Regions from separate parts of the Cellulosimicrobium sp. ES-005 genome, predicted to be linked through region 1. Evidence: predicted binding sites of a transcription regulator. Region 1 holds the regulator's gene; each other region holds the start of a gene.
The links. The regulator LexA, encoded in region 1, represses DNA repair genes until DNA is damaged. The targets are predictions, from matches to a motif close to TCGAACANNTGTTCGA.

Region 1 (6,077 bases):
CGTGTACACGCTCGCCGACACCGTCGGGTTCGTGCGCGCCCTGCCGCACCAGCTCGTCGAGGCGTTCCGGTCGACGCTCGAGGAGGTCGGCGACGCCGACCTGCTGCTCCACGTCGTGGACGCCTCGCACCCCGACCCCGAGGGGCAGATCGCCGCGGTGCGCCACGTCCTGGCCGACATCCCGGGCGTGGAGGACGTGCCCGAGGTGATCGTGCTCAACAAGGCGGACGTCGCGGACCCCGAGACGATCGCGCGGATCCGGCTGCGCGAGCGGCGCACGGTGGTGGTCTCGGCGCACACGGGCGAGGGGATCGAGCACCTGCGCGAGCTCATCGCGCACGAGCTCCCGCGCCCGGACGTGGAGATCGACGTCGTCGTGCCCTACCACCGCGGCGACCTCGTGCACCGCGTGCACACCGAGGGCGAGATCGACCACGAGGAGCACACGCCCGAGGGCACGCTCCTGCGCGGACGCGTCGCCCAGGCGCTCGCGACCGAGCTCGTCGGAGCCTCGGCCCAGGGCTGAGCGACCCGCGCCGGACCCCGGCTCGACGCTCTCCGCGACCCCGTGCGGCACCCGCCGCACGGGGTCGCGGCGTGTCCGCCACCGTCGTCCACAGGGCCGCCGCCCCGTGGGCGACCGACCGTAGACTCGGCGGGTGCCCCCCTCCACGCGACCCGCCCCCGACCGCGTCGACGCCGAGGGGCCGCGGACCCCGGCCGGCACCGCGGGAGGCGACGTGCCCGACGTCGACGCGCTGCTCGACGTCGCCGTCACGCGGCTGGGCGGTGCGCGGCGCGACGGCCAGCACGCGATGGCGCGCGCGGTCACCGACGCGATCGAGGGGTCGGAGCACCTCGTGGTGCAGGCGGGGACGGGCACGGGCAAGTCGCTCGGGTACCTCGTGCCGGCCGTGCGGCACGCGGTGGCGACCGACGAGCGGGTGATCGTCTCGACGGCGACCCTCGCGCTGCAGCGCCAGGTCATCACGCGCGACCTCCCGCTGGTGGCCGACGCCGTGGCGGACCGCCTCCCGCGCCCCGTCACCATCGCGCTCCTCAAGGGCTGGCACAACTACCTGTGCGTCCACAAGATCGCGGGCGGGTACCCGGCCGACGAACCGACGCTGTTCGACCTGCCGGGCGAGTCCGCGGGCGCCGCCGACCACCCCGCCGCGCGCGGCGGGACCAGCGCCGCGGCGCTCGGCGAGCAGGTCGTGCGCCTGCGCGCGTGGGCCGAGGAGACGTCGACCGGGGACCGGGACGACCTCGTGCCCGGCGTGAGCGACAAGGCGTGGCGGCAGGTCTCGGTCACCGCCCTCGAGTGCCTGGGCCAGCGGTGCCCTCTGCTCGCGGAGTGCTTCCCCGAGAAGGCGCGCGCGACGGCCCGCGAGGCCGACGTCGTCGTGACCAACCACGCGATGCTCGGCATCGCCGCGATGGGGTCGCCCGGGGTGCTGCCCGAGCACGACGTGCTCGTCGTCGACGAGGCGCACGAGCTCGCCGACCGCGTGACGGCGGCCGCGACGGTCGACCTGTCGGTACCGGCGATCGAGAGCGCGGCACGCCTCGCGCGGCGGCACGGCGGCGTGACCACGGACGCGCTCGACGCGGCGTCGGCGGCGTTCGGGACGGTCGTCGGGTCGCTGCCCGCCGAGCGGTTCCCCGACGGCCTGCCCGACGGCGCGCGCTCGGCGGTCGCCGCGGTGCGCGACGCCGCGCGGGAGATCCTCTCGACGCTCAAGCCCGAGACCGGGGTGACCAAGCCGGCCCAGCCCGACTCCGGGCTGAAGATGGCGCAGTCGACGATGCTGCAGCTCTTTGAGGTCGCCGAGCGCATGGCCGCGGACCCGACCGGGCACGACGTGCTCTGGTGCTCGCGCCCCGGCGAGGGCGGCTGGTCGGCCGACCGGTTCGGGGAGGGCGCGAGCCGCCTGCACGCCGCCCCCCTGGGCGTCGCGGGCCTCATCCGTACGCACCTGCTCGCCGAGCGGACCGGGGTGTTCACGTCCGCGACGCTCGCGCTCGGCGGCAGCTTCGACGCCGTCGCGCGCACCTTCGGGCTCGGGGGCGGTGGCGAGGGCGGCGACGCCGACGGACCACGGTGGCGCGGCCTCGACGTCGGCAGCCCGTTCGACTACGCGCGGCAGGGCATCCTCTACGTCGCCAAGGCCCTCCCGACGCCGGGCCGTGAGGCCTCCACGGAGCACCAGCTCGACGAGATCGCGGCCCTCGTCGAGGCCGCCGGCGGGCGCACGCTCGGCCTGTTCTCGTCGCGCCGTGCGGCGGTCGCCGCGGCGGAGGCGATGCGCGAGCGGCTCGACGTGCCGATCCTGTGCCAGGGCGACGACCAGCTCCCGACGCTCGTGCGCGAGTTCGCCGACGACCCGGCCACCTGCCTGTTCGGCACGCTGTCGCTCTGGCAGGGCGTCGACGTGCCCGGGCCGTCGTGCCAGCTCGTGCTCATCGACCGGATCCCGTTCCCGCGTCCGGACGACCCGGTGAAGTCGGCCCGGGCGCGGGCGGTCGAGGCGGCGGGCGGCAACGGCTTCATGCAGGTCTCCGCGACGCACGCCGCCCTCCTGCTCGCGCAGGGCGCCGGCCGGCTCGTCCGGTCCACCACGGACCGAGGCGTGGTCGCGGTCCTCGACCCGCGTCTCGTGACCGCGCGCTACGGCACGTTCCTCACGCGGTCCATGCCGGGGTTCTGGCAGACGACCGACCGCGACGTCGCCACCGGTGCGCTCCGGCGCCTCGCCGCCCTAGGCTGAGTCCTTTCCGCGGTCTTCACGATTCCAGCGACTTCACGGAGGCGACATGACGACGAGCACGTCCCCGCAGGGCACGGGCGACGCGAGCACGGGTGGGCCGGGAGGGGGAGCGCGGACGACCAAGCTGGCGATCGTCGGCGCGGGTGCGGTCGGGTCGACCCTGGCGTACGCGGCCCTCATGCGCGGGGCCGCGCGCACCGTGGCGCTCCTGGACGTGAACCGGGCGAAGGTCGACGCGGAGGTGGCGGACCTCCAGCACGGCATCCAGTTCATGCCGATGGCCCGGGTCGAGGGGTCGGACGACGTCGCGGTGTGCGCGGGGGCCGACGTGGTCGTCGTGACGGCCGGGGCGAAGCAGAAGCCGGGCCAGACGCGGCTCGACCTCGCCGAGGGCACGATCGGCCTCATGCGGACGATCCTGCCGGGTCTCGTGGAGGTCGCCCCGGACGCGGTCTACGTCATGGTGACCAACCCCGTCGACATCGTCACCTACGCGGCGCTCAAGTTCTCCGGGCTGCCGCCCTCGCAGCTCTTCGGCAGCGGGACCGTCCTCGACTCCTCGCGGCTGCGCTTCCTCGTGGCCCAGCACTGCGGCGTCGCGGTGCAGAACGTCCACGCGTACATCGCCGGCGAGCACGGCGACAGCGAGATCCCGCTGTGGAGCTCGGCGACCATCGGCGGCGTCCCGCTCCTCGAGTGGCCGGGCCTGGGCGGCCGCGGTCCGCTCACGGCGGACGTGCGCGACGACATCGCGCGCGAGGTCGTGCAGTCGGCCTACCGGATCATCGCGGGCAAGGGGGCGACGAACTACGCCGTGGGGCTCGCGGGTACGCGCATCATCGAGGCCGTGCTCGACGACGAGCACCGCATCCTGCCCGTCTCGACGCTGCTCGACGGCGCGTACGGGCTCGACGACGTGTGCCTCTCGCTGCCGACGCTCGTCGACCGGCGTGGCGCCACCGAGCGGGTCGAGGTCCCGCTGTCCGACGCGGAGCTCGCCGGGCTGCGCTCGTCCGCCGAGTCGCTGCACGCCGTCGCCCGGCGCTTCGGTCTCTGACCGACCGGTTCGCCGGCGGGTCCGGAACGGCGTGTGAGAGCCGGGTGGTCGACGACCACCCGGCTCTCGGCGCTTCCGACCGCGACGTGCCGGCGCCCGCCTCGTCCGCCCCGCGAGGGACCGCTCGGGAGGGTGCGGCGACGGACGGTCCGTGCGGCTCAGAGGCTGCGCAGCACGGAGACGACGCGGCCGAGGACCTGGGCGTCGTCGCCAGGGATCGGGTCGTACGCGGCGTTGTGCGGCATGAGCCAGACGCGACCGTCCGCGCGGCGCAGGGACTTCACCGTGGCCTCGCCGTCGATCATCGCCGCGACGATCTCGCCGTTCTCCGCGACGGGCTGGCGGCGGACGACGACCCAGTCGCCGTCGCAGATCGCGGCGTCGACCATCGAGTCGCCCTGCACCCGCAGGAGGAAGAGCTCGCCCTCGCCGACGAGCTGGCGAGGCAGCGGGAAGACGTCCTCGACGACCTGCTCTGCGAGGATCGGGCCGCCGGCGGCGATGCGGCCGACGACCGGGACGTAGGACGGAGCCGGGTGCGCCTCGTCGTACGCGGGCTCGGGCGCGGAGCCCGCTGCCGTGAGCGGGGTGGCGCGGCGCGCGTCGTCCGGCTGGACGACCTCGATCGCGCGGGGGCGGTTCGGGTCGCGACGCAGGAAGCCCTTGCGCTCGAGAGTCGTGAGCTGGTGCTTCACCGACGACGGGCTCGTCAGGCCCACGGCCTCGCCGATCTCCCGCATGCTCGGCGGGTAGCCGCGCTGCTCGACGCACGCGCGGATGGTCTCGAGCACGAGGCGCTGGCGCGGCGTGAGCCCGTCACCCCCCGCCGACCCGTCCGGGAGCTCCCGCACCTCGGCGAGCCCCCGTGCCCTGTCCGTGCCTCGTCCCGCCATGGTCGCTCCGCCTTCGTCCGTCGCGGCCGCCGACGCCTCCCGGGCGTGCGGCCTCCCCTCCCCGGGGCGTGCGCTCCGGGACCTCGGTCGCCCCTCCGGGTCCGAGCGGACATGTCCGGCGAACCGACCTGACCCCAGGCTAGGGGAGGTTGCGACACGAATCAAACACCTGTTCGAGCATGTCTCGACTCTGTCGGTCGTTCGTGATAGACCTTCGTACAGGTGTTCTACGTACACGTGTTCGACCGACCTGGTCGGCGCGGAGGCGAAGGGCTCGCGGCGTCCGATCGACCGGGGAAGGCGATCGGGCCCGCGGGCCGGGACGGAGCAGGCATGGATGCGATGGCGATCTCGACGGTCGGGCCTCTCGGCCCTGCGGGCGGGGCGACGGGGCGTGCGGAGGAGCGGCCGCTGCGGCTCACGCGCCGGGGCCGCGTGGTCCTCGTGCTCCTGGCCGCCGTGGTCCTGCTGCTGGCCGCGCGGGTGGGCGTCGCCGTCGCGAGCGGCCCGGGCGAGCCCGTGGAGGTCCGGGTGCACGTCGTGAGCTCGGGGGAGACGCTGTGGGAGCTCGCGCAGGGGGTGGCGGCGCCGGGAGAGGACCTGCGCGACGTCGTGAGCGGGCTCGCCGAGCTCAACGGGCTCTCGTCCTCGGGCCTCCAGGCCGGCCAGAAGATCCTCCTCCCGGCGTCCGCCTGAGGCCGGCTGGGCGCCCTCGGTGCGGACGCGAGAGCGCGCTGTGACGCAGGACACGGGCGAAACCGGGCCCCGTGCGGTGCGCAGGGGTTGCGGCATCATTTAGGTCGCCCTAAGTTAGTGTCACCTCACAACGCCGGCTGGGGGGCTGGGCGGACGAGGTGAGGAGCGCGCGGTCCACCGCGACTCCTGTGCACGTCGCCGCGCGTGAGGCGAGTCACGCGCGAGATGGGGACGGGGGCGTCCCGACGGGGGCGGTCGACCACGACCGCCCCCGTTCTGCCGTCCACGAGCACCGGTGCGGCCGTCTGCGCGCCGACGACGCGGCGGGCGCGAGCGGCCGGCGTCGGAGGCGTGTTGCACGGTCCCGCCGCGACGGCATACGTTCGTCGCGCCGACCTGTCGGCGCGAACCCCGCGGAGGAGCCCGCCATGCACTGCCCGTTCTGCCGCCACGCGGACTCCCGCGTCGTCGACTCGCGCACCTCGGACGACGGCGCGTCGATCCGTCGGCGCCGCCAGTGCCCCGAGTGCAACCGCCGCTTCACGACGATCGAGACCGCGAGCCTGTCCGTGGTCAAGCGCTCCGGCGTCACGGAGCCCTTCTCGCGCGAGAAGATCGTCAACGGCGTGCGCAAGGCCTGCCAGGGGCGACCCGTCAACG
Region 2 (6,077 bases), 280 kb from region 1:
TACACGATGAACGAGTCCGCGGTGAAGCCGATCGCGACGATGAGGCCCGCGACGCCCGCCAGGGAGAGCCGGTAGCCGATCCCCCATGACATGAGCGCGATGGTCAGGTAGGTGACCACGCCCGCCACGATGAGCGACGCGATGGTGAGGAACCCGAGCATCCGGTACTGGAAGAGCGAGTAGATGAACACCAGCAGCAGACCGATGACTCCGGCGATGAGGCCCTTCTGGAGCTGCTCGCTGCCGAGCGTCGCCGAGATCTGCTCCTGGCTCTGCACCTCGAACGTCAGCGGGAGGGCGCCGAAGTTGAGCTGGTTGGCGAGCGTCGCGGCCGAGTCGCGCGTGAAGCTGCCGGAGATCTCCGCCTTGCCGTCGGGGATGACGGCCTGGGAGACCGGGGCGGAGATGACGAGCCCGTCGAGGACCATCGCGAACTGGTTCTGCGGGGCCGGCAGCGACGTGAGGCGCGTGGTGACCTCGCGGAACTCCTTGGTGCCCTCGGAGTCGAACTCGAGGTTGACGACCCACTCGTTCGTGACGACGCCGTTCTGCCCGACGCGCAGGCCGGAGTTCGCGTTCGAGATGTCGGTGCCCTCGATCTCGACTGGGCCGAGGATGTACTTGGCCGAGCCGTCGTCGGCGCACGAGACGAACGCGGAGTCGGTCGGGCCGCTGTCGCCGCCGACCTGGTTCTCCGGCAGGGTGCAGTCGAGCGCGTCGAACTCCGCCTGCAGCTCCGGCGTGATCTGCGCCAGGTCGCTGGGGTTCTCCGGGCGGGTCGCCTCCGTGTCGGTCCCGGTCGTCGCGTCGTCGGCGGGGGCGTCCGTCGCCTCGTCCGCCGCGGGATCGGTGGCCTCGTCAGCAGCCGGGTCCGTGGCCTCGTCCGCCGCGGGGTCCGTCGCCTCGTCGGTCGCGGGGTCCGCGGACTCGGTCGCGGGGTCCGCGCTCTCCTCCGTCGCCGCCTCGTCGCCCGTCGCGTCCTCGGCGGGCGTCGCGGTCGGCATGCCGACCGCGAGGACCGGCCGGAACCGCATCTGCGCCGAGGCGCTGACGAGGTCGATCGTCTCCTGGGACGGCTGGCCCGGGATGCCGACGACGATCTTGTCGCGCCCCTGGCTCGTGATCTCCGTCTCGGAGACGCCCTGCGCGTCGATGCGCTGGCGGATGACGTTGATCGCCTGGTTGATCGTCTCGGGGGTGACTGCGGACGCGTCCTCCGTCACGGGCTGCAGGACGATCTGCGTCCCGCCCTCGAGGTCGAGCGCGAGCGCAGGGGCGAAGGAGGCGCCTCCCGGGTTGTCCGCCGAGCGGCCGTCCGTCTTGGTCCCTGCGAAGAGCACGCCGAATAGGACGACGCTCAGGAGCAGGAACAGGACGATCGTCCGGACGGGCCGGGAACGGCGCGTGCTGGAGTTGGCCAACTGTCTGTCTCTTCTCGTGCGGTCGGCCGGGAGGCCGACCAGGTCAGGCGCCGGTCGCTCGGGGCGACCGGCGCACGGTCACTTGCTCTCGGTGCCTTCGTCGCGACGGTCACGGTCCTTGTCCGTGGGCCCGCCGGTCAGGCCGGACAGGTCGTCGGGGACGACGAGGTCGTCGACGTCCTCCTTGGACCCGGACGGCGCGCTGCCGTAGAGCGCGTCGCCGTCGGTCGCCTCGTCGGACGCCGACTCCTCCTCCTCGGGCTCGACCGGCGGGTCGACGAGCTTCGCGATGGCGGCCCGGAGCCACCGGGACTGGTTGCCCGGCGTCGACTCGATCGTGATGACGTCGGCGTCCTCGTCGACGTCGACGATCGTGCCGAACATGCCGGAACCCGTCATCACCTCCTGCCCGGGGGCGAGGTTCGCCCGGAAGTTCTGGGCCTCGCGCTGCTGCTTGCGGGTGCGGCTGGTCATGAGGAACATCGCGCCCGCCGCGAGGGCGAGGATGAGGATGAAGCTGATATCCATGACGGAGTCTCGTGTCCTGTTCTGTGCGGGATCTGCGCGCAGTCTAGGCGTGCGCGCACGGTTCACCAACGAGCCGTCCCGCCGGGGAGTTCCGCCCGCTCGGGCCCCACCCATTCTAGGACCACGTTCGGCGCACCTGTGACCGTCGTCACGGGACGCGCGCCGGACGCGCGGACGGGCTCGCCTCCGGGCTCCCGACGGGACCGCCGTCAGGCGTCGAACAGGGTGCCGCCCTCGCGCGGCGGCGTGAGCCCCAGGTGCGCCCAGGCGGCGGGCGTCGCGACCCGGCCCCGGGGAGTCCGTCCGATCAGACCTTCGCGCACCAGGTACGGCTCGGCGACCGTCTCGACCGTCTCCGCCTCCTCGCCGACCGTCACGGCGAGCGTCGTCAGCCCGACCGGGCCGCCGTTGAAGCGCGTGCACAGGGCCGTCAGGACCGCCCGGTCGAGGCGGTCCAGGCCGATGGGGTCCACCTCGTAGACCTCGAGCGCTGCGCGCGCGGCCGCGAGGTCCATGCTCCCGTCGCCGCGGACCTGCGCCCAGTCGCGCACGCGCCGCAGCAGGCGGTTGGCGATGCGGGGCGTGCCCCGCGAGCGACCGGCGATCTCGCGCGCGGCGTCCGGGTCGAGCACGACGCCGAGCAGCCCGGCGGACCGGGAGAGCACGCGCTCGAGCTCCTCGCTCGAGTAGAAGTCGAGGTGCCCGGTGAACCCGAACCGGTCGCGCAGCGGCGCCGGCAGCAGGCCCGCGCGCGTCGTGGCACCGACGGCGGTGAAGGGCGGCAGCGAGAGCGGGATCGCGCTCGCGCCCGCGCCCTTGCCCACGACGACGTCGACCCGGAAGTCCTCCATCGCCATGTAGAGGAGCTCCTCCGCGGGCCGCGCGAGGCGGTGGATCTCGTCGATGAAGAGCACCTCGCCCTCCTCGAGCGAGGACAGGACGGCCGCGAGGTCCCCGGCGTGCTGGATCGCCGGCCCGGACGTGACGCGCAGCGACGTCCCGAGCTCCGCCGCGATGATCATGGCGAGCGTCGTCTTCCCGAGCCCGGGTGGCCCGGACAGCAGCACGTGGTCCGGCGAGCTCCCGCGGGCGAGCGCGGCCTGGAGCACGAGCGAGAGCTGGTCGCGCACGACGGCCTGCCCGACGAACTCCTCGAGCCTGCGGGGGCGCAGCGCCGCCTCGGCGGCGCGCTCGAGGTCGTCCGCTCCCGCCGCGACGATCCGCTCGGACGAGAACGTGCCGTCCCCGCCGAAGCCGTCCACGCCCACCTGGTCGAAGTTCGCCACGGTCAGCCCCTCGGTCCGCCGAGGACGCGCAGCGCGGCACGCAGCGCGCCGGCCACGTCGGGCGCCTCGACGACGTCGACACCGGCCTCGGCGAGGACGGTGGAGACGGCGTCGTCCGCGGCCTTGAGGTTCCAGCCGAGCCCGACGAGCGCCTCGACCACCTGGTCCCGACGGTCGTCGACCGGGCGCGGGCCGGTCCCGGTGGCCGGCGCGCCCGCCCCGGGGGCGTCGGCCCCGGTGGGCGGCCCGAGCTTGTCGCCCAGCTCGAGCGCGATCCGCTGCGCGCCCTTGGTGCCGATGCCGGGGACACGCACCAGGGCGGCGATGTCGCCACCTCCCACGGCGCGTCGCAGGGCGTCGGGCGTGTGCACCGCGAGCATCGCGAGCGCGAGCCGCGGCCCGACGCCGCTGACGGTCTGGACGGTCTCGAAGACGGTCCGCTCGTCGTCGTCGGCGAACCCGTAGAGGGTGAAGGAGTCCTCGCGGACCACGAGGCTCGTCGCGAGCCGAGCGTCCTCGCCCACGCGCAGGCCCGCGAGGGTCGCCGGCGTGGCGTGCACGAGGTAGCCCACTCCCCCGACCTCGAGCACGGCGCGGTCGAGCTGGACGCTCGCCACGACTCCGCTCAGCGACGCGATCACCCAGGCTCCTCTCCCGGTCGGCTCCGCCGACCTGGTCCGATGGTCCGCCGGCGCGACGACCGCGGACGGCGCCGAGAAGGTGTGTCGAACACCCGTACGACCGCGGTCACTCTAGCAAGGTGCGCCCACGCCCCGGCCGACCGACACGGGCGCCGTCAGCGCGGTGCCCGCCGGGCCTTCGCCGCGTGCTCGGCCGCGGCCCAGGCACGCTGCGCCGGCGTCAGCTCGTGCCGCTCGCCGCCCTGGAGCGCGCCCGAGGGTCGCCACAGGTGGCAGATCGCGAGCGCGAGCGCGTCGGCGGCGTCCGCGGGCCTCGGCGGCTCCGCGAGCCCCAGGATGCTCGCGACCATGCGCTGGACCTGCTCCTTGCCCGCGCGCCCGCTCCCCGTGACCGCAGCCTTGACCTCGGACGGCGTGTGCAGCGCGACGGGGACGCCCCGCTTTGCCGCGCCGACCATCGCGAGACCCGCGGCCTGGGCCGTGCCCATCACGGTCCCGACGTTGTGCTGGGCGAACACGCGCTCGACCGCGACGACGTCCGGAACGTGCTCGTCGAACCACGCGTCGAGCCGCTCCGCGATCCGCAGCAGCCGCAGGTCCACGCTGAGGTCCGGGTCCGTCCGGATCACGCCGACGGCCACGAGCTCGGCCCGCCGCCCCCGCGCGGAGTCCACCACCCCGACGCCGCACCGGGTCAGCCCAGGATCCACACCGAGAACGCGCACCCCGCTAGCCTCCCACGAGCCGACGACGGAACCTCGGCGCCTCGCGGGCACGCACCGAGGTGAGCCGACACCGGCGGGGTGGGTGGGACGCGCGCGGTCGTGGCGGGCCTGGCGGGAGCCGCGAGGGACGAGCGGCGGATGGTAGACCGCGCGCGTCCCACCCACCCCGCACCCAGGGCGACCAGACCTCACCTCGGGCGAACCCAGCGGTCAGTCGTCGTTCTCGAGCTCCGCCATGACCTCGTCCGACGCGTCGAAGTTCGCGTAGACGTTCTGCACGTCGTCGCTGTCCTCGAGCGCGTCGATGAGGCGCAGGATCTTGCGCGCGCCGTCGGCGTCGACCTCGACCTCCATGGACGGGTGCCAGATCGAGTCGGCGGAGTCGTACTCGAGCCCCGCCTCCTGGATCGCCGTGCGCACGGCGACGAGGTCGCTCGCCTCGCACAGGACCTCGATGACCTCGCCGGAGTCGGTGACCTCCTCGGCGCCCGCCTCGAGCGCGGCGAGCATGACGTCGTCCTCGGTCACGCCGTCCGCCTTCGGCACGACGACGAGGCCCTTGCGCGAGAAGAGGTAGGACACGGAGCCCGGGTCGGCGAGGTTGCCGCCGTTGCGGCTGAACGCGAGGCGGACCTCGGAGGCCGCCCGGTTCTTGTTGTCGGTGAGGCACTCGACCAGGACGGCGATGCCGTTGGGGCCGTAGCCCTCGTACATGATCGTCTGGTAGTCGACGGCGTCGGCGCCCGTGCCGGACCCGCGCTTGACGGCGCGGTCGATGTTGTCGTTGGGGACCGACGACTTCTTCGCCTTCTGGATGGCGTCGAACAGCGTCGGGTTGCCCGCGGGGTCACCGCCGCCGGTGCGCGCCGCGACCTCGATGTTCTTGATGAGCTTCGCGAAGAGCTTGCCGCGCTTGGCGTCGATGGCCGCCTTCTTGTGCTTGGTCGTGGCCCACTTGGAGTGCCCTGACATGCGTTCCTACCCCTTCGCGATTCTGACGAACAGCTCGTGCACGCGCGCGTCCCCGGAGATCTCCGGGTGGAACGAGGTGGCGAGCAGCGATCCCTGCTGGACTGCGACGATCCTACCGGCGGCGGCCGCGGGGATGCCGGGCGCCTCGTGATCGGGGATGCGCGCGAGCACGTCGACGCCCGGGCCGACCTCCTCGACCCACGGCGCGCGGATGAACACCGCGTGCACGGTGCCCGCCCCCTCGGCCCCGGCGCGACCGCCGTCCTGGGGGGCGATGCCGGCGAACGCGAGGTCGGTCTCGAACGAGTCGACCTGCCGGCCAAAGGCGTTGCGCCGGACCGTCACGTCGAGCCCGCCGATGGTCCGCTGGTCGGCCGTGCCGCCGAGGATGCGGTCCGCGAGCAGGATCATGCCGGCGCACGAGCCGTAGACCGGCAGGCCCTCGGCGATGCGTGCGCGCAGCGGCTCGTCGAGCTCGAAGATCCGCAGGAGCTTCTCGATGGT
Region 3 (6,077 bases), 300 kb from region 1:
CGAAGGCGGCCAACGTGCGTCGCGACCCGCGCGCGTCGCTGCTCTCGCTGGGCGAGCGCTTCTCGGACCCGTGGGTGCAGGTCGACGGCGAGGCCGAGGTGATCGACCTGCCCGAGTCCGTCGAGCCGCTCGTCGACTACTACCGCTCCGTCAGCGGCGAGCACCCGGACTGGGACGAGTACCGCGAGGCCATGGTGACGCAGGGCAAGTCGCTCGTGCGCCTGACGATCACGCGCTGGGGCCCGGTCGCGACGGGCGGGTTCCCGGCGCGCCTCGCGGACGGCTGACGATCCCGCCGGCGCGGCGGCGTAGCGTGCCGACCATGCCGATCACCCTGTGCGTGATGCTGTGGCCCACCGAGGGCAGCGCCGACCTGCTGAGCGAGTACGAGGACGACGTCCTCGCGCTCGTGCCCGCGCACGGCGGGCGCGTGCTGTCGCGCGTGCGCGCGCTGCCCGGTCAGGAGGCGTCGCTGCCGACCGAGGTGCAGGTCATCGAGCTGCCCGATGACGACGCGCTCGCCGCGTACCTGGCCGACCCCGCCCGGGTGGCGCTGGCCGACCTCAGGGACCGGGCTGTGGCACGGACGGACATCGTCCGTGTCGGTGCCGTCCCGCACCGCGACCAGCCCTCCTGATCCAGCCGCCGGACGCGCGCCGGCGTCGCGGTCGCGGTGTCGCCCGGACGGTGCCACCAGGTCAGAACAGGACCTGCTCCACTCCCCCGCCGACGACGTCCAGACCCCCGCCGTCGACCGGCATGCCCGCGAGCGCGCCGCCGTGGCCGCGCCCGTCCGATTCCTGAGGCGACCCGGCGAGGCTCCCCCTCGGGTAGGCGCCGTCCGTCGGCGGCCCCGGGTCGCGGTGACCGTCCCCGAGACCGCCGAGCTCGCCCCGGCGGTACCGCCCCTCGACGCCCGCGGGACCGCGGTGGCCGGACACCGAGAAGCCGCGCGCCTCGAGCATCGGGCGCACGCGGTCCCACAGCCACGAGCGGTACGCCTTCGAGGCGTACGCGCCACGGGCGTAGACCCGCTCGTAGCCGGGGACGAGCTGCGGGTGCTCCCGCGCGAGCCAACCGAGGTACCACTCGCGCGTCCCGGGCTTGAGGTGCAGCGGCAGCACGGTGACCCCCGTGGCCCCGGCGTCCTTCACGGCGTCGAGCAGGTCTGTCAGCGCGCGCGTGGAGTCGGTGAGCCACGGCAGCACGGGCGCGACCATGACGCCGCACGGCAGGCCCGCCTCGCGGACGGCGCGGATCAGGTCGAGGCGGGCGCGCGGTGAGGGCGTGCCCGGCTCGACGCTCGCCTGGAGCGTCGGGTCCAGCAGCGCGAGCGAGACGCCGATCCCGACCTCGACGCGCGAGGCGGCGTCGGCGAGGAGCGGCAGGTCGCGGCGCAGGAGCGTGCCCTTGGTGAGGACCGACAGGGGCGTGCCGGAGCCCGCGAGCGCGTCGATGATGCCCGGCATGAGGCGGTAGCGCCCCTCGGCCCGCTGGTAGGGGTCCGTGTTCGTGCCGAGCGCGACGGGCTCGCGGCCCCACGACGCGCGGGCGAGCTCGGCGCGCAGCACCTCGTCGACGTTCACCTTGACCACGACCTCGCGGTCGAAGTCGTCGCCCGCGTCGAGGTCGAGGTACTGGTGGGTGGGCCGGGCGAAGCAGTTGTGGCTCACGACCCCGGCGGCGACGAAGTCCCGCGTCCCGGTGGTGATGTCGACGAGCTCGGTCTCCTCCCCCGGCCCGTCGAGCGCCTCGAGCGAGTCGACGCGCAGCGCCTCGTCGCCCGTGACGTCCCGGCCCTCGAGCGCGACCCGGCCGCCCGCGAGCGCGGCCGCCCCCGGGCCGACGAGGACGTCGCCCAGCGCCAGGTGGGCGCGGCGCCCGGCCCCGCCGACGACATGGCGCCAGCCCCGTTCGGTGAGGAACCGGTGGTCACCGCTCGCGACGAGGCGCGTGCCGTCCGCGAGGGTCACGCGGTACGCGCGCTTGCGGGTGGTCCAGCGGTCGAGCACGCGCGTGCGCACGTAGCGCCGGTAGGCGCCGTGCGGCGCGGTCCCCACGATCTCGTCGCCGACCCGCAGCTCGCCGATCGGTCGCTGCGTGCCGTCGGCGAGCAGCACCGGGGTGGACGGCGCGAGGCAGTAGGAGCAGGCGTGGCTGCACCCGCGGTACGGGTTGACCGTCCAGCGGAACGGCATGCGCGACATCGCCGGGACCTTCGACAGCGCGCTCTTGGCCGTCACCTCGTGGAACGTGATGCCCGCGAAGTCGGGCGTGCGCACGCTGCGCACGAGGCCCGCCCGCTCCAGCCCCGGGAGAGCGCCGTCGTCCGCGCCGAGCGCTTGTCCGTCCCACCTCACCCGCACATTCGAACAGGTGTTCGATCTCCAGGTCAAGCCCCGCGGTCCTCCCCGGGGGACGCCTGCTCCGCGTCAGCGGCGACCCGCACCCTGCGCAGGGCCGGTGCACGGGCGGCCCAGGGCCCGTCCCGCGGGCTGAGACGCCGGGATTGTCCGCGTGGCCCCGAGGGCCTAGGGTCGGGCCGAACGCCCCCGGGGAGCGCACGAGCGCTGAGAGTGCAGGCCGGACACCCGTCCCACCTGCAGACCCGTGGAACCTGATCTGGTTCGTACCAGCGAAGGGAGCAGGGCCGACGTCACCGTCCCCTGCGCGCTCGTGCCCGTGCGCCCCGCACGCGGCCGGGCGCGCCGGGCCCGGCGGTGGCGCGCCGTCGTGCACCCCTCGCCCCGGGGGCCCGACGGAGGGAACCCGCATGGCCGAGCCCCGCACCACCCCGCAGCAGGCGACCCCGACCGCCGCCGCACCCACCGACCAGCCGCCCACCGGATCGGCCGGCGTGCCGGCCGACCTGTCGGCCGGCGGGGTGCCCGGTCTCGCGGTCCGCCCGACCGGGCGCCCCGCACGGCGCCGCGGGCTGACGCTCCACGAGACGGTGCTCGTCGCCGTCCTCGGCGTCGTCTTCGGGTTCGTGTACTGGGCGTTCGTCCAGCTCTGGGCCCCGCTCCAGCTCGCGATGGGCCCCCTCGCGGACCTCGCCGCGAACGTCCTCGCGGGCGCGTGGATCGTCGTCGGCCCGCTCGCCACGTACATCGTGCGCAAGCCGGGGGTCGGCATCCTTGCCGAGACCCTCGCCGCGCTCGTCGAGGTCGTCTTCCTCGCGTCCCCCGCGGGGCCGCTGCTGCTCGTCGTGGGCCTGGTCCAGGGCGTCGGCGCCGAGCTGCCGTTCGCGCTCACGCGCTACCGCCGGTTCGGATGGTGGGTCTTCGTCGCGTCGGGCGTGAGCGCGGCCCTCGTCACGTTCGCCTTCAACGCCGTGCGCTTCGGCTGGATCGGTCAGGACTACGCGATGCTCCGGCTCGGGATCCAGGTCGTGTCGTGCGTCGTGCTGTGCGGCCTCGCGGCCCGCCTCCTCGGCGACGCGCTCGCCCGCACGGGCACCCTCGACGCGTTCGCGATCGGCGCGGCCCGCCGTGGGTGAGGCGACCGCGCACGTGGCTGACGTGACCGCGCACGCGCGCGACGCTGTCACCGCCGCCGACGTGACCGTGCACCTCGGGCACCATGGCACCCGGGTGCTCGACGGCGTCGACGTCACCGTCCCGGCCGGGACGAGCCTGCTGGTCCTCGGCCCGTCCGGGTGCGGGAAGTCGACCCTCCTGCGCGCGCTGGTCGGTGTCGTCCCGCACACCCTCCCGGGCGTCGTCCTGGGCGGCCTCCGCGTGACCGGCGCCGACCCGCGCGAGGTGCCACCGCCCGTGCTCGCCGCCCGCGTGGGCCTCGTCCAGCAGCGGCCCGGCGACCAGCTCTGCCTGGCGCGCGTGGACGAGGAGCTGCGGTTCGCGCTCGAGAACCGTGGCGCCGACCCCCGCACCACGGACGCCCGCGCGACCGCGGCGCTCGCCGCCGTCGGCGCCGCGCACCTGCACGACCGCGCGACCCACGCGCTGTCGGGCGGCGAGGCGCAGCGCGTCGCGGTCGCCGCGGCGCTCGTCGCCGAGCCGGAGCTCCTCGTCCTCGACGAGCCCACCGCGCTGCTGGACCCCGCCGCCGCCCACGACGTCGGGGCCCTCGTCGCCGGCCTCGCGCGCCGCCCCGGACCCGACGGCGGCGACGACGCCGCGCCGCGGCACCGCTCGGTCGTGCTCGTCGAGCACCGCCTGGACGACCTGGGCGCGCTGCCGGACGCGACCCTGGTCCTCGGGCGCGACGGCAGGGTCGTCGCGCACGGCCCCACCGACCGCGTCCTGCGCGAGCACGCGCACGACCTCTCCGGGCTGGGGTGCTGGCTACCCCTCGCCGTCCGCCTCGAGCAGGCGGGCGCGCCCGGGGCGCTCGGCTCCCCCGAGACGGACGACTGGCTGGTCGACCTCGTGCGGTCCTCGCCGTCGCGCTCGACGACCACGGACCGGCCCCCGTCCGGCACGGCGCGACCGGTCGCGCTCCGGGCGCGCGGTCTCTCCGTCCGCCGCAGCGGACTCCGCGCCGGGCGGTCCCGGAGCGACGACCCGGCCGTCGTGCGCGGTGTGGACCTGGACGTCCGCGCGGGCGAGGTGCTCGCCGTCGTCGGTCCCAACGGGGGCGGCAAGTCAACGCTCCTGCGCGGCCTGGCCGGGCTCGAGCGCACCACGGGCGAGGTGGCGACCGCGACGGGCGAGCCCGTCGCGATGGTGTTCCAGGACCCCGAGCACCAGCTCGTCGCCCGCACGGTGCGCGAGGAGGTCGCCTGGTCGGCCCGGCTCGCCCGCGTCGACGACGTCAAGGCGCGCGTGGCCCGGACCCTCGCCGCGTTCGGGCTCGCGCACCTCGCCGACGCGAACCCGTACCGGCTCTCGGGCGGCGAGCAGCGGCGCCTGTCCCTGGCGACCGCGACCGTCCTGGACCCGCCGGTCCTCCTCGCCGACGAGCCCACGTTCGGGCTGGACCGGGCCCAGGCCGCCACGGTCGCCCACGTGCTGCGGGGGCGCGCCGACGCGGGCGGCGCCGTGGTCGTCGTCTCGCACGACCTCTCGCTCGTCGCGGCGCTCGCCGACCAGGTCGCCGTGGTCGTGGACGGCACGCTCGCCACGGTCGCGGAGCCGTCGGCGGTCCTCGCCGACGACGCGCTGTGCGCGCTGGCGGGCCTGCGCCGACCCCCGCTGCTCGACTGGTGGGCGCGCGTAGGCCGCGGTCGCGGCGTCGACCCGGGGGCGCTCGTCCGCGCGCTCGACGCGGCGTTCGACGCCCGGCACGACGTCGTGCCGGGCGCCGATCCCGGGACGGCGAGACTCGCGCCCACGGCCGCGGTCGCCGCGGAGGTCGCCCCGTGACCGGCCCCCGCCCGACCGCGCTCGAACGCTGGAACCCGACGGTCAAGCTCGCGACGGTGCTCGTCGTCTCGACGGCCGCACTCCTCGTCACCGACCCGGTGACCCCGACGATCGGCTGGGTGCTCACCGTCACCGCGCTGCTGACGCTCGGACGCGTCCCCGTGCGGACCCTCGCGCTCGCCCACGTCCCGTTCGCGGTGTTCGCGACGAGCCTCCTGGTCGTCAACGTCGCCACCCGGCCCGGGGGCGACGCCGTCCCGCTGGGTCCGCTCACCGTCGGCGCGGACGGGCTGACGATCGGCGCGGCGCTCGCGCTGCGCACCCTGCTCGTCGGCGCGCTGTCCCTCGCGCTCGTCCTCACGACCGACCCCGTCCGCCTCATGACGAGCCTGCACCAGCACGCGCGCCTGCCCGCGACCTGGACGTTCGCGGTGCTCGCCGCGCACCGGCTCCTCGTCGAGCTCCCCGACGCGTGGCACACGATCCGCTGCGCCCAGGCGGTCCGCGACCCCCGGCGGCGCCGGGGCACGCTCCCTCGGTCGCCGCGGTCGCTCGGTGCGGCCGCCTTCGCGCTCCTCGTCGGCGCGGTGCGCCGGTCCGAGCGGCTCACGGTCGCGCTCGAGTCGCGCGGGCTGGGTTCCGGACCCCGGACGTCCTCACGGCCCGTCCCGCTCGGCGTGCCCGACGTCGTCGCGGCAGGCGCCGTCCTGGCCGTCGCCGGCGCGGTGGTCGCGGCGGGCGTCCTCGGGG

Region 2: a site for LexA is predicted at 3,961-3,976, ahead of ruvA (Holliday junction branch migration protein RuvA). Genes of this name have one in related genera too.
Region 3: a site for LexA is predicted at 2,369-2,384, ahead of ABRQ22_RS09340 (Rv2578c family radical SAM protein). Genes of this name have one in related genera too.

The regions. Positions count from the first base shown of each region.
Region 1 is NZ_CP159290.1:2,432,408-2,438,484, reverse strand. It holds gene hflX (GTPase HflX) at 1-526, shown strand, start outside; gene ABRQ22_RS10685 (ATP-dependent DNA helicase) at 741-2,771, shown strand; gene ABRQ22_RS10680 (L-lactate dehydrogenase) at 2,818-3,828, shown strand; gene lexA (transcriptional repressor LexA) at 3,987-4,721, opposite strand; gene ABRQ22_RS10670 (LysM peptidoglycan-binding domain-containing protein) at 5,055-5,417, shown strand; gene nrdR (transcriptional regulator NrdR) at 5,846-6,077, shown strand, end outside.
Region 2 is NZ_CP159290.1:2,149,848-2,155,924, forward strand. It holds gene secD (protein translocase subunit SecD) at 1-1,421, opposite strand, end outside; gene yajC (preprotein translocase subunit YajC) at 1,500-1,949, opposite strand; gene ruvB (Holliday junction branch migration DNA helicase RuvB) at 2,159-3,235, opposite strand; gene ruvA (Holliday junction branch migration protein RuvA) at 3,238-3,876, opposite strand; gene ruvC (crossover junction endodeoxyribonuclease RuvC) at 4,032-4,601, opposite strand; gene ABRQ22_RS09440 (YebC/PmpR family DNA-binding transcriptional regulator) at 4,812-5,573, opposite strand; gene pdxT (pyridoxal 5'-phosphate synthase glutaminase subunit PdxT) at 5,580-6,077, opposite strand, start outside.
Region 3 is NZ_CP159290.1:2,129,994-2,136,070, forward strand. It holds gene ABRQ22_RS09330 (PPOX class F420-dependent oxidoreductase) at 1-287, shown strand, start outside; gene ABRQ22_RS09335 (DUF1330 domain-containing protein) at 323-637, shown strand; gene ABRQ22_RS09340 (Rv2578c family radical SAM protein) at 699-2,360, opposite strand; TPP riboswitch at 2,544-2,663, shown strand; gene ABRQ22_RS09345 (ECF transporter S component) at 2,774-3,499, shown strand; gene ABRQ22_RS09350 (ATP-binding cassette domain-containing protein) at 3,513-5,327, shown strand; gene ABRQ22_RS09355 (energy-coupling factor transporter transmembrane component T) at 5,324-6,077, shown strand, end outside.